Regions from separate parts of the Zhaonella formicivorans genome, predicted to be linked through region 1. Evidence: riboswitches for the same ligand, from Rfam matches in the RefSeq annotation. Region 1 holds a riboswitch; each other region holds the start of a gene.
The links. Region 1 has a riboswitch for lysine ahead of lysA (diaminopimelate decarboxylase). Riboswitches for the same ligand answer to the same signal wherever they lie in the genome.
Positions count from the first base shown of each region.

Region 1 (3,282 bases):
CCCACCACTCCCCAAAGCATTTTTTTACCGCTCAGTCTCGTCTTGCATTTCTATAGATTATATCATGTTTTCATAAACTACTTCAACAAAACCTGATTGTGCAAATATGCCGGGAGAGACGCTATAGGCAACACATCCTTTATAAAAATAAAAAAAGCGTGGGCAAAACGGGTACGCACACCTGATTGGCGCGCTAGCTTTGTCCACGCTGTGGTAAAATAGTTTGACAGCTTGACAAGTGTAGTGCGGAAACTTTTTCCTTGCTTTTTTTAACCCATTGAGGCAAATGACATAGTTTTTCCTTTTTGCAACCGTTCCGGAATAATGTGGTTCCTGAGCAAATCCTGATGGCTTTCTCTTTTAATGATCAAATCCGCATGGCCGTCGACAGCTAAAACTACCGCCGGTTTGCCAAGGGAATTATAGTTGCTAGCCATTGAGTATCCGTATGCTCCGGTGCAAGAAATTGCTAAAACATCTCCAGCCTCTGCCTTAGGGAGCATAATATCATGAATCAACATATCTCCGGACTCGCAGCATTTGCCCGTAATTGAAATCGTCTCTTCAGCTGGATGAGTGCATTTGTTGGCCAGGATGGCTTCGTATTTTGCCCCATAAAGGGCAGGTCTGATATTATCTGCCATTCCACCGTCTACGGCTACATACTTGCGAACGCCGGGGATCTCCTTGATCGAACCCACGGAGTAAAGCGTTGTTCCCGCAGGGCCCACAATGGAACGACCGGGCTCAACTATAATTTTAGGCATTGTTAAACCCAGGTGTTTTGCTTGTTCCTTGACAGTGTTCATAACAGTTTCAGCGTAAACCTTAATCTGGGCAGGAGTATCACCTTCTTTGTAATAAATGCCAAAGCCTCCCCCTAAATTTAGTTCTTCAGTTACAAAGTTCAGCTCTTTCTTGATGGTTTTCACAAAGCCCATCATGACTTGTGCTGCATGGCGATAAGATTCCATTTCAAAAATTTGTGAGCCAATATGGCAATGCAAACCCCGCAGCTTGATATTCTGCAAATTTATAGCTTCCCGCACAGCCTGCAGAGCTTGCCCGTTAGGTAAAGTAAACCCAAATTTAGAGTCAATTTGTCCTGTCTTAATAAATTCATGAGTATGGGCCTCAATACCAGGGGTTATCCGCAATAATATATCCGCCTTAACCTTGAAAAGTTCAGCCATTTTATCTAACATTTCTAACTCATAAAAATTATCAACCACTATCCGGCCAACCTTGGCCTCAAGGGCCATGGACAATTCCTGCGGGCTTTTGTTATTGCCATGAAAATATATCTTTCGGGCCGGAAAATCCGCCTGTAAGGCGGTATATAATTCCCCTCCCGAAACAACATCCAGTCCCAAGCCTTCTACCTCAATAATCTTACAAACAGCAGGACTGATAAAAGCCTTACTGGCATAAATAACTTCAGCATTCTGAAAACGTTCAACAAAATAATGGTAATATTGGCGACAGGTTTGCCGGAACAGAGCTTCATCCAAGACAACCAGGGGAGTGCCATATTCTTTAACTAATTCCACGGTGTCGCAGCCACCAATTTCTAAATGGCCTTGATTATTTATTTTCATCGTGCCATGTAATTTCATTTATATCGCCCCTTATTTAGTAAAATAAAAACGGCTATGAGCAACACCCATAGCCGCAAAAATTCGGTATGTGCCCACCTCTTTCCTGTACGTGAGATAGTGCTCCACCCGGTTTCCAGGATAAAACCGGGTGACAGTCCTGCATTTCTTAAATGCAGACCCAGCTCAACAGCCTGGGAAGCCATTGAACTTCGGCGAATGCCCCTTTCCTTATAATTCACCTTATTCCCATAATCCTTATAAGTACTCTTGACCCTTCGCGCCTCTACCTCACCTCACAGAGATGAGGTATTTTATTAAGTTATGTTATTGATATCATACCACCATAGGACAACTTTGTCAATAACAAATATTTATGCCTGCCCCGTAAGTCGTTCCACATTGGCTAGTTTCGACCATTTTCCACTACATTCTATAAACAAATAGTTTTCTGATTACCAGAAATCCTCTGAAATGTAACACCATGCCATCTTTTGTAATATACTAAACTAGGATTGTAATTAAGGAGGGAAACCATGGAAAAAGAATATCAAGCACCGGAGTATCACAATGAACACGAAAGTTACTCACCGCGGCTAAGATTAGCTGAAGCCTACATTCCTTACCAAAGATACGGCAGGATCTTTAACCCGCAGGAAGCCTTAGAGAAAGGAACACTTTTTCCAGAGCTATACAGGCCCTATCACAAACGGGAGGGGGTTTAATTGATGTACCGCGAACAAGTTCAAATGCTGCGGAGAATTCAAGAGCTTGAGTTTGTAGCAATTGAACTGACTTTGTATCTGGATACGCACCCTGGCGAAAGAGAACCTCTTGTCGAATATAATCGCGTAACTCAAGAGCTTAATGCTTTAAAAAGAACTTATGAAAACCGTTATGGACCTTTAACCGTTTATGGTTATTCACCCAGCCAATATCCATGGCGTTGGATAGAAGATCCTTGGCCTTGGGAATTCAGCTATTAAGGAGGGCTTGGAATGTGGGTCTATGAAAAAAAACTGGAATATCCTGTGCGCATTACTAAACCCGACGTACAAATGGCAAAATATTTGATTACCCAGTATGGCGGACCCGACGGGGAACTTTCTGCCTCTTTGCGTTACCTAAATCAACGCTACAGCATGCCTACCAACAGGGCAAAAGGTATCCTGACTGATATCGGTACTGAGGAATTAGCCCATATGGAAATAGTGGCGACCATGGTTTATCAGTTAATCAAAGATGCCCCTATCGAAGTTCTGAAAGAAGCGGGACTGGGAGGACATTACGCCCAACACGACAGGGCCCTCTTCTGGGTGGATGCTAACGGGGTGCCTTGGTCGGCCAAATATATAGCAGCTCTGGGCGATCCCGTAGCCGACCTGCATGAAGACATGGCCGCAGAACAAAAAGCCCGGGCAACTTATGAAAATTTAATCAATTTAACAGACGACCCCGGGGTTATCGACGCTTTAAGATTCTTACGGGAAAGGGAAGTAGTACATTTCCAGCGTTTCGGTGAAACACTGGTTCATGTGCAGGAGTACATGAACAGCAAAAAAGTTTTCTAACTGCCTTATTCTGTAATCAAAGGGACACACCTAAAAATCAAAGGGTGTGTCCTAAATTCTTCCGCCTGGCTGATACTTGATAAAAAATATAATAATGCAGACAGCTTTATATTTTC
Region 1 covers NZ_CP085524.1:785,639-788,920, reverse strand. Annotated here, with positions in the region: gene lysA (diaminopimelate decarboxylase) at 270-1,616, opposite strand; lysine riboswitch at 1,706-1,892, opposite strand; gene EYS13_RS03840 (spore coat associated protein CotJA) at 2,132-2,320, shown strand; gene EYS13_RS03835 (spore coat protein CotJB) at 2,324-2,581, shown strand; gene EYS13_RS03830 (manganese catalase family protein) at 2,594-3,166, shown strand; gene EYS13_RS03825 (sensor histidine kinase) at 3,273-3,282, opposite strand, start outside.

Region 2 (3,282 bases), 460 kb from region 1:
CCAGATCACAGCCCGGGCGGTAGCAGAAGAATTGGGCTTGCCGGTAGGGGCCGGACAGGTAATAACCGGCGTGGAGTTGGATGCCATGGATGATGAAGAATTTGCCTCCCGGGTGAAGGATATTTCGGTATATGCCCGGGTTTCTCCCAAGCATAAGCTGCGCATTGTGAAAGCACTGAAACAAAGAGGTGAGGTGGTGGCCATGACCGGGGACGGGGTAAATGACGCGCCTGCTGTTAAGGAGGCGGATATCGGGGTTGCCATGGGCAAGACCGGAACAGATGTTACCAAAGAAGCTTCGGCAATGATTCTGGCCGATGACAACTTTGCCACCATAGTTGCTGCGGTGGAAGAGGGAAGGGCAATCTATGACAATATCCGGAAATTTATCAGATATCTTTTGTCCTGTAATGTAGGCGAAGTGTTAACCATGTTTCTGGCCGCTTTGTTTGCTCTGCCGTTACCGCTGCTTCCTATTCAGATCCTCTGGGTGAACCTGGTCACAGACGGGCTGCCTGCTATGGCGCTGGGGGTTGATAATGCTGACCCGGACATTATGCAGCGCAAACCGCGTCATCCGAAAGAGAGCGTATTCTCCCGGGGGTTATGGCGCAAAATAGGGAGTAGGGGGCTGCAGATTGGCCTTGGGACCCTCCTGGTTTTTGTGCTGGCCAATTACTTAAGCGATGGCAATTTGACTTTGGCCCGTACCATGGCATTTGCCACATTGGTTTTTTCCCAGTTGTTCCATGTATTTGACTGTAAATCTGAAAGGTATTCCTTATTTCAGGTGGGTGTTTTTTCTAATCCCTACCTGGTGTTAGCTGTTTGCTGCTCAATTACCATGGAGCTGGCGGTTATATACCTGCCTTGGCTACAGCCAATTTTTAAAACTACTCCCCTAAACGGCTATCATTGGTACTTGATCCTCATGGTAGCCGGTTGGAGAACTTTCTTTACGGCTTTTATTCATTACCTGGTTAAACCTATCGGCAGAAAACTGATTTACTTAAAAGCTTAATGAACATCCACTAAAAACGATTGACAATAACTAAAAGAGTATGTTAAGATTACCACAAACTTTATCAAATAAACCTCATCTCAGAAGAGGTGAGGTAGAGGTGCGGTAGTCAAAAGTACTTACAAGGAACCGGGTGGTAATGAGCTGTAGGGAAAGGGGCATCCGCCGAAGTCAAGAAGCTACCCAGGCTTCTTGGCTGGGCCTGCATCGAACAGGTGCAGGACTGTCACCTAATGGTACCTGGCTATTAGGTGGAGCACTATCTCACGAACAGGAGGGATGAGTCTTACCTTGCCTTTGAGACTTGCGGCTGGTGATGTACTCTCAGCCGTTTTTTGCTATTCTCACGAGGAAAAACGGAGGTGCGACTATGAAGTTTACCAAAATGCATGGCTTGGGTAATGATTTTGTAGTGTTGGAGGGTAAAGAACTGAGCCCTGGGGTAGACTTAGGAGAGCTGGCAGTTAAGGTATGCGACCGTCATTTTGGAATCGGGGCCGACGGGCTTATGATTATTCTGCCTTCTGAGGTAGCAGATATCAGAATGCGCATTTTTAACTCCGATGGCAGCGAGGCGGAGATGTGCGGAAATGGCATCAGGTGTTTTGCCAAATATGTGTATGAACAAGGGATTGTAAAAAAAGAGGAGATCAGGGTTGAAACCCTGGCTGGCATAATCGTGCCCCGCCTGCAAATAGAAAGTGGCAGCATTACCGGCATTTGTGTGGATATGGGAGAACCTCATCTGGACCGTGCGCTTATTCCAATGCTGGGAGAACCGGGCCTGGTGGTAAATGAGACTCTGGTGGTAGGGGGACAGCCTTACCAGGTAACGGCGGTGTCCATGGGCAATCCGCACTGCGTTATTTACACAGGAAATTTGGATGAGATTCCTTTGGCCGCATTAGGCCGGCAAATCGAAACCCATTATGTTTTTCCCAAAAAGACCAATGTGGAATTTGTACAGATTTTAAGTCCCAATGAAGTTAGGATGAAAGTCTGGGAGCGGGGAGCGGGCGAAACATTAGCTTGTGGTACAGGGGCTTGTGCTGTTGCGGTGGCAGGAGTATTAAATCTTCTGACCGAGCGAAAAGTAACCGTTCATTTGGCCGGGGGAGATTTGCAGATCTTTTGGAACGAGCATGACAACCACGTTTATATGACCGGACCTGCGGAGACTGTTTTTAACGGAGATTACAGCGTTTAAGGAGGATGTTGATAAAATGAGAGAAGCGGAACGGATCAGAAAATTACCCCCTTATTTATTTGCCAGGATTGAAAAGAAAATCGCTGAAGCCAAGGAGAAAGGCGTTGACATCATCAGTTTGGGGATTGGCGACCCGGACCGTCCCACCCCGGACCATATCATCGCCAAACTGGTAGAAGAAGCCCATAATCCGGCTAACCACCAGTACCCTTCTTCCGTCGGCCTGTTGGAATACCGCAAGGCTGTAGCAGCTTGGTACAAAAGAAGGTTTGGTGTGGAATTGGATCCCAAGACGGAAGTGGTTACCCTCATCGGCTCCAAAGAAGGTATTGCCCATATTAACTTCTGTTATGTAGACCCGGGCGATATCAACCTGGTACCCGATCCGGGATATCCCGTTTACGGCATCGGTACCCTTTTGGCAGGCGGAGAGCCATATTTGATGCCGCTAAAAGCCGAAAACGGCTTTTTGCCGGATCTTGAGGCAATTCCCTCGGAGGTTGCCAAGAAAGCTAAGTTGATGTTTATTAATTACCCTAACAACCCCACAGGTGCTTTGGCTACTTTGGATTTTTACCGAGACGTGGTTGCCTTTGCCAAAGAGTATGATGTCATAGTCTGCCATGATGCTGCTTATAGCGAAATTACTTTTGAAGGATATAAAGCGCCTAGTTTCCTGCAGGCCCCCGGAGCCAAAGAAGTGGGCATTGAATTTAACTCCTTGTCCAAACCGTACAATATGACCGGTTGGAGGATCGGCTGGGCTGCAGGCCGGGCAGATGTCATTGAAGCCCTGGGTAGGTTAAAATCCAACCTCGATTCCGGTGCATTCCAGGCGGTACAGTATGCCGGTATAGCCGGGCTGCTTGGTGACCAGGAATGCGTGCAAAGGATGTGCGAAGTTTACCGCGAACGTCGGGATGTAGTGGTAGACGGGCTGAATGCTATGGGTTGGAGCTTGGAAAAGCCGAAAGCTACCTTTTATATCTGGGCGCCGGTACCTAAAGGCTACACTTCCGCCGGCTTTGCTGAGGTTGTGCTGGAAAAAGCAGGC
Region 2 covers NZ_CP085524.1:1,247,515-1,250,796, reverse strand. Annotated here, with positions in the region: gene EYS13_RS06255 (calcium-transporting P-type ATPase, PMR1-type) at 1-1,021, shown strand, start outside; lysine riboswitch at 1,109-1,291, shown strand; gene dapF (diaminopimelate epimerase) at 1,392-2,228, shown strand; gene EYS13_RS06245 (LL-diaminopimelate aminotransferase) at 2,245-3,282, shown strand, end outside.
Region 2: linked by a shared signal. The riboswitch ahead of dapF (diaminopimelate epimerase) and the one ahead of lysA (diaminopimelate decarboxylase) in region 1 are both predicted to bind lysine.

Region 3 (3,282 bases), 1.4 Mb from region 1:
AGGCGGACTTGTTCATCAGCGGCGGGGGGAGTCTCTTGCAGGATACCACCAGTCCCAAAAGCATCCTTTATTACCTGGGTGTTGTCTGGCTGGCAAAGCTTATGGGCAAGCCGGTAATTTACTACGCCCAGGGGATAGGTCCCATTACCTCCGGCGTGGGTAAAAAGCTGGTGCCGTTGGTGTCCAACAAGGTAGATGTGATTACTGTGCGAGACCAGGCCTCCAAGGAGTTGTTGACCGAGCTGGGGGTCACCGGGCCTCCGGTTTATGTCACCGCCGATGCAGTGTTCAGCCTCTACCACCGAGAGATAGAAAGAAAACCGGGACAGGAGCTTTTGGAACGCTGCGGCATAAAGCCGGAAGACAAACTGCCTATGGTGGGAATTTCCGTGCGGCAGTGGAAAAATCTGACCGGCTACCAAAGGGTTCTGGCCCGGCTGGGGGATGAGCTCATACGGCAAGGTTACCGGGTGGTGCTTTTGCCTTTCCAGTTTCCTGATGACGTCTGTGCCTGTCGGGAAATTGCCCGTTTGATGCAGGAGGAACCGGTGCTCATCAAGGAACAGTGCAGCGTTACCGAAATGCTGGGGGTGCTGGGAGAACTGCAGCTGGTAGTGGGGATGCGCCTCCATGCGCTGATCATGGCTGCAGTCATGGGAGTCCCGGCGGTGGGGATTTCTTACGACCCCAAGGTGGACAGCTTCCTGAAGCTGACGGAGCAGCCCAATGCAGGCCGGGTGGAGACGCTGGACTTCGAGGTCCTCTCCCGGGAAGTGTTTGGCGTGTTGGCCAAACGGGAAGCAGCAGTGGCCAAGCTCGCTGAACGGGTCGGTGAACTCAGGGTGGAATCCCGTCAGACGGCAGAGCTAGCGCTGAATTTGCTAAAATGAGTCAGAGAACCGTCCCCTGACTCACTCCCCTGACTCACCAATTTTTATGCTAATTTGGGTTGACAAACAGGCTATGATGTTGTAAGCTTCACAATGTAACACAATTTAATAAGACCTCACTTTTAGAAGTGGGGTAGAGGCGCGATATTTAACAGTCTTTAGCGGAGTTGAGGGGCGGTGATGCTAAGGAGAAGGAAATGTCGCCGAAGCATATAATATCCTCAGTATTATATGCTGGGCCTGCAGTTAAGAGCTGTAGGACTGTCTCAATAAACTTCCCGGTTTATTGAGTTGCGCTATCTCATTTGGGAAAAGATGAGGCATTGGGAGCAACTAGTGTAATTGCGGCCTGAGTCTATCTCAGGTCTTTTTTTATATATTTAGATTTTATTAAGGAGGAGAAAAAAGTTATGGGAAGAAAATTATCAGTATTAGTAGCCCTATCCTTGGCATTGATTGTGCTCTTAACAGGGTGTGGGGCAAATAGTAGTTCAAAGGAACAAGTATCAGAGGGCGGAACATTTAGGGTAGGCATGGAAGCTGGTTATGCACCATTTAACTGGACGCAAATGGATGATTCCAATGGTGCAGTTCCCATTGAAGGTACATCAGAATATGCGGGCGGATACGATGTAGAAATTGCAAAAAGAATTGCTGAAGGTTTGGGCAAAGAATTAGTTATAGTTAAAACTGAATGGGATGGTCTTATCCCGGCCTTAACCTCAGGTAAAATCGATGCTATTATTGCAGGGATGTCACCAACTGCAGAACGTTTGAAAACAATTGATTTTTCAGATCCCTACTATAAGTCAGATTTAGTTATGGTAGTTAAAAAAGGCGGAAAATATGAAGGGGCAACTTCTATCCAGGATTTCAAGGGGGCAAAAATAACTGCTCAATTAAATACCTTCCACTATACCGTAATTGATCAAATAGAGGGTGTAATTAAGCAGCCTGCGATGGATAATTTTCCTGCAATGAGAGTTGCTCTTGAATCGGGTATGATAGACGGATATGTTTCCGAACGTCCGGAAGGTGTTAGTGCAACGGCTGCCAATGAAAACTTTGCGATGGTAGAATTTACAGATGGATTTAAAACATCGGATGCAGATACAGCAATTGCTGTCGGTCTTCCCAAAGGCAGTGATTTAACAGAAAAAATCAATGAAATACTAGCAGGAATTTCGGAAGAAGAACGTACAAGGATTATGGATGCTGCTATCGCTAATCAACCGGCGGCTCAATAATAATGTAAAACCGACTGTGTTTTGATACAGCCGGTTTTATCAATTTATAGAGGAGGAGAAATATGACATATGAATGGTTAGTAAAAATTGTTTCCAATTATTGGCCGATGTTTCTTCGCGGAGCCGGGGTAACGCTTTTTATTTCTATTATAGGTACTATTTTGGGCTCTATCATTGGTTTACTAATAGGGGTTGTACGTACTATCCCAATGCCTGAGGCAGGAATGAAAAAAGTACTTCTTAAGATAATTAATGCTCTTCTTTCTGCTTATGTGGAGTTCTTCAGGGGAACACCTATGATTGTACAAGCTATGGTTATTTACTATGGTTCGGCTCTAGCCTTTGGAATAGATATGGATCGAATGGTTGCGGCAATTTTTATAGTATCCATCAATACAGGGGCGTACATGGCGGAAATTGTTCGCGGAGGTATCATTTCTGTTGACAAGGGACAGTTTGAAGCTGCCCATGCGATCGGCATGAATCATTTCCAAACTATGCAAAATGTTGTTTTGCCCCAGGTAATTCGTAATATTTTACCGGCAACAGGTAATGAATTTGTAATAAATATTAAAGATACCTCGGTTTTAAACGTTATTTCTGTAACAGAATTGTTTTTCCAAACAAAATCAATTGCCGGAAACAACTTCAGATACTTCGAATCATTTTTTGTGGCCAGCATTATTTATTTTATAATGACCTTTACAGTGACAAGAATTTTACGTTTTATTGAAAGAAAATTGGACGGTCCGGAAAATTATGATCTGACCGGCAATCAGATGCAAGTGGATAGGCCAGAAGATATGCTGCGTAGGACAAAGGACTGGCCTAACAAATACTAGACGAAGGAGGAGATAAATATGGAAAAAGTACTTGATATCCAACATTTAAGTAAATCCTTTGGTACTAATGAAGTTTTAAAAGACATTAATTTTTCCGTAAACAAAGGAGAAGTAGTCTGTATTATCGGTTCCTCTGGTTCAGGTAAATCAACCCTCCTTCGTTGCATCAATCTTCTAGAAAAACCAAGTGGCGGACAGATCATTTATAATGGCAAAAATATTTTAGATGAGAAGCATGACATCTATGCCTATCGCACCAAAATGGGGATGGTATTTCAACAATTCAACTTATTTAATAATCAT
Region 3 covers NZ_CP085524.1:2,218,536-2,221,817, reverse strand. Annotated here, with positions in the region: gene csaB (polysaccharide pyruvyl transferase CsaB) at 1-890, shown strand, start outside; lysine riboswitch at 1,017-1,197, shown strand; gene EYS13_RS10825 (transporter substrate-binding domain-containing protein) at 1,301-2,137, shown strand; gene EYS13_RS10820 (amino acid ABC transporter permease) at 2,200-2,979, shown strand; gene EYS13_RS10815 (amino acid ABC transporter ATP-binding protein) at 2,998-3,282, shown strand, end outside.
Region 3: linked by a shared signal. The riboswitch ahead of EYS13_RS10825 (transporter substrate-binding domain-containing protein) and the one ahead of lysA (diaminopimelate decarboxylase) in region 1 are both predicted to bind lysine.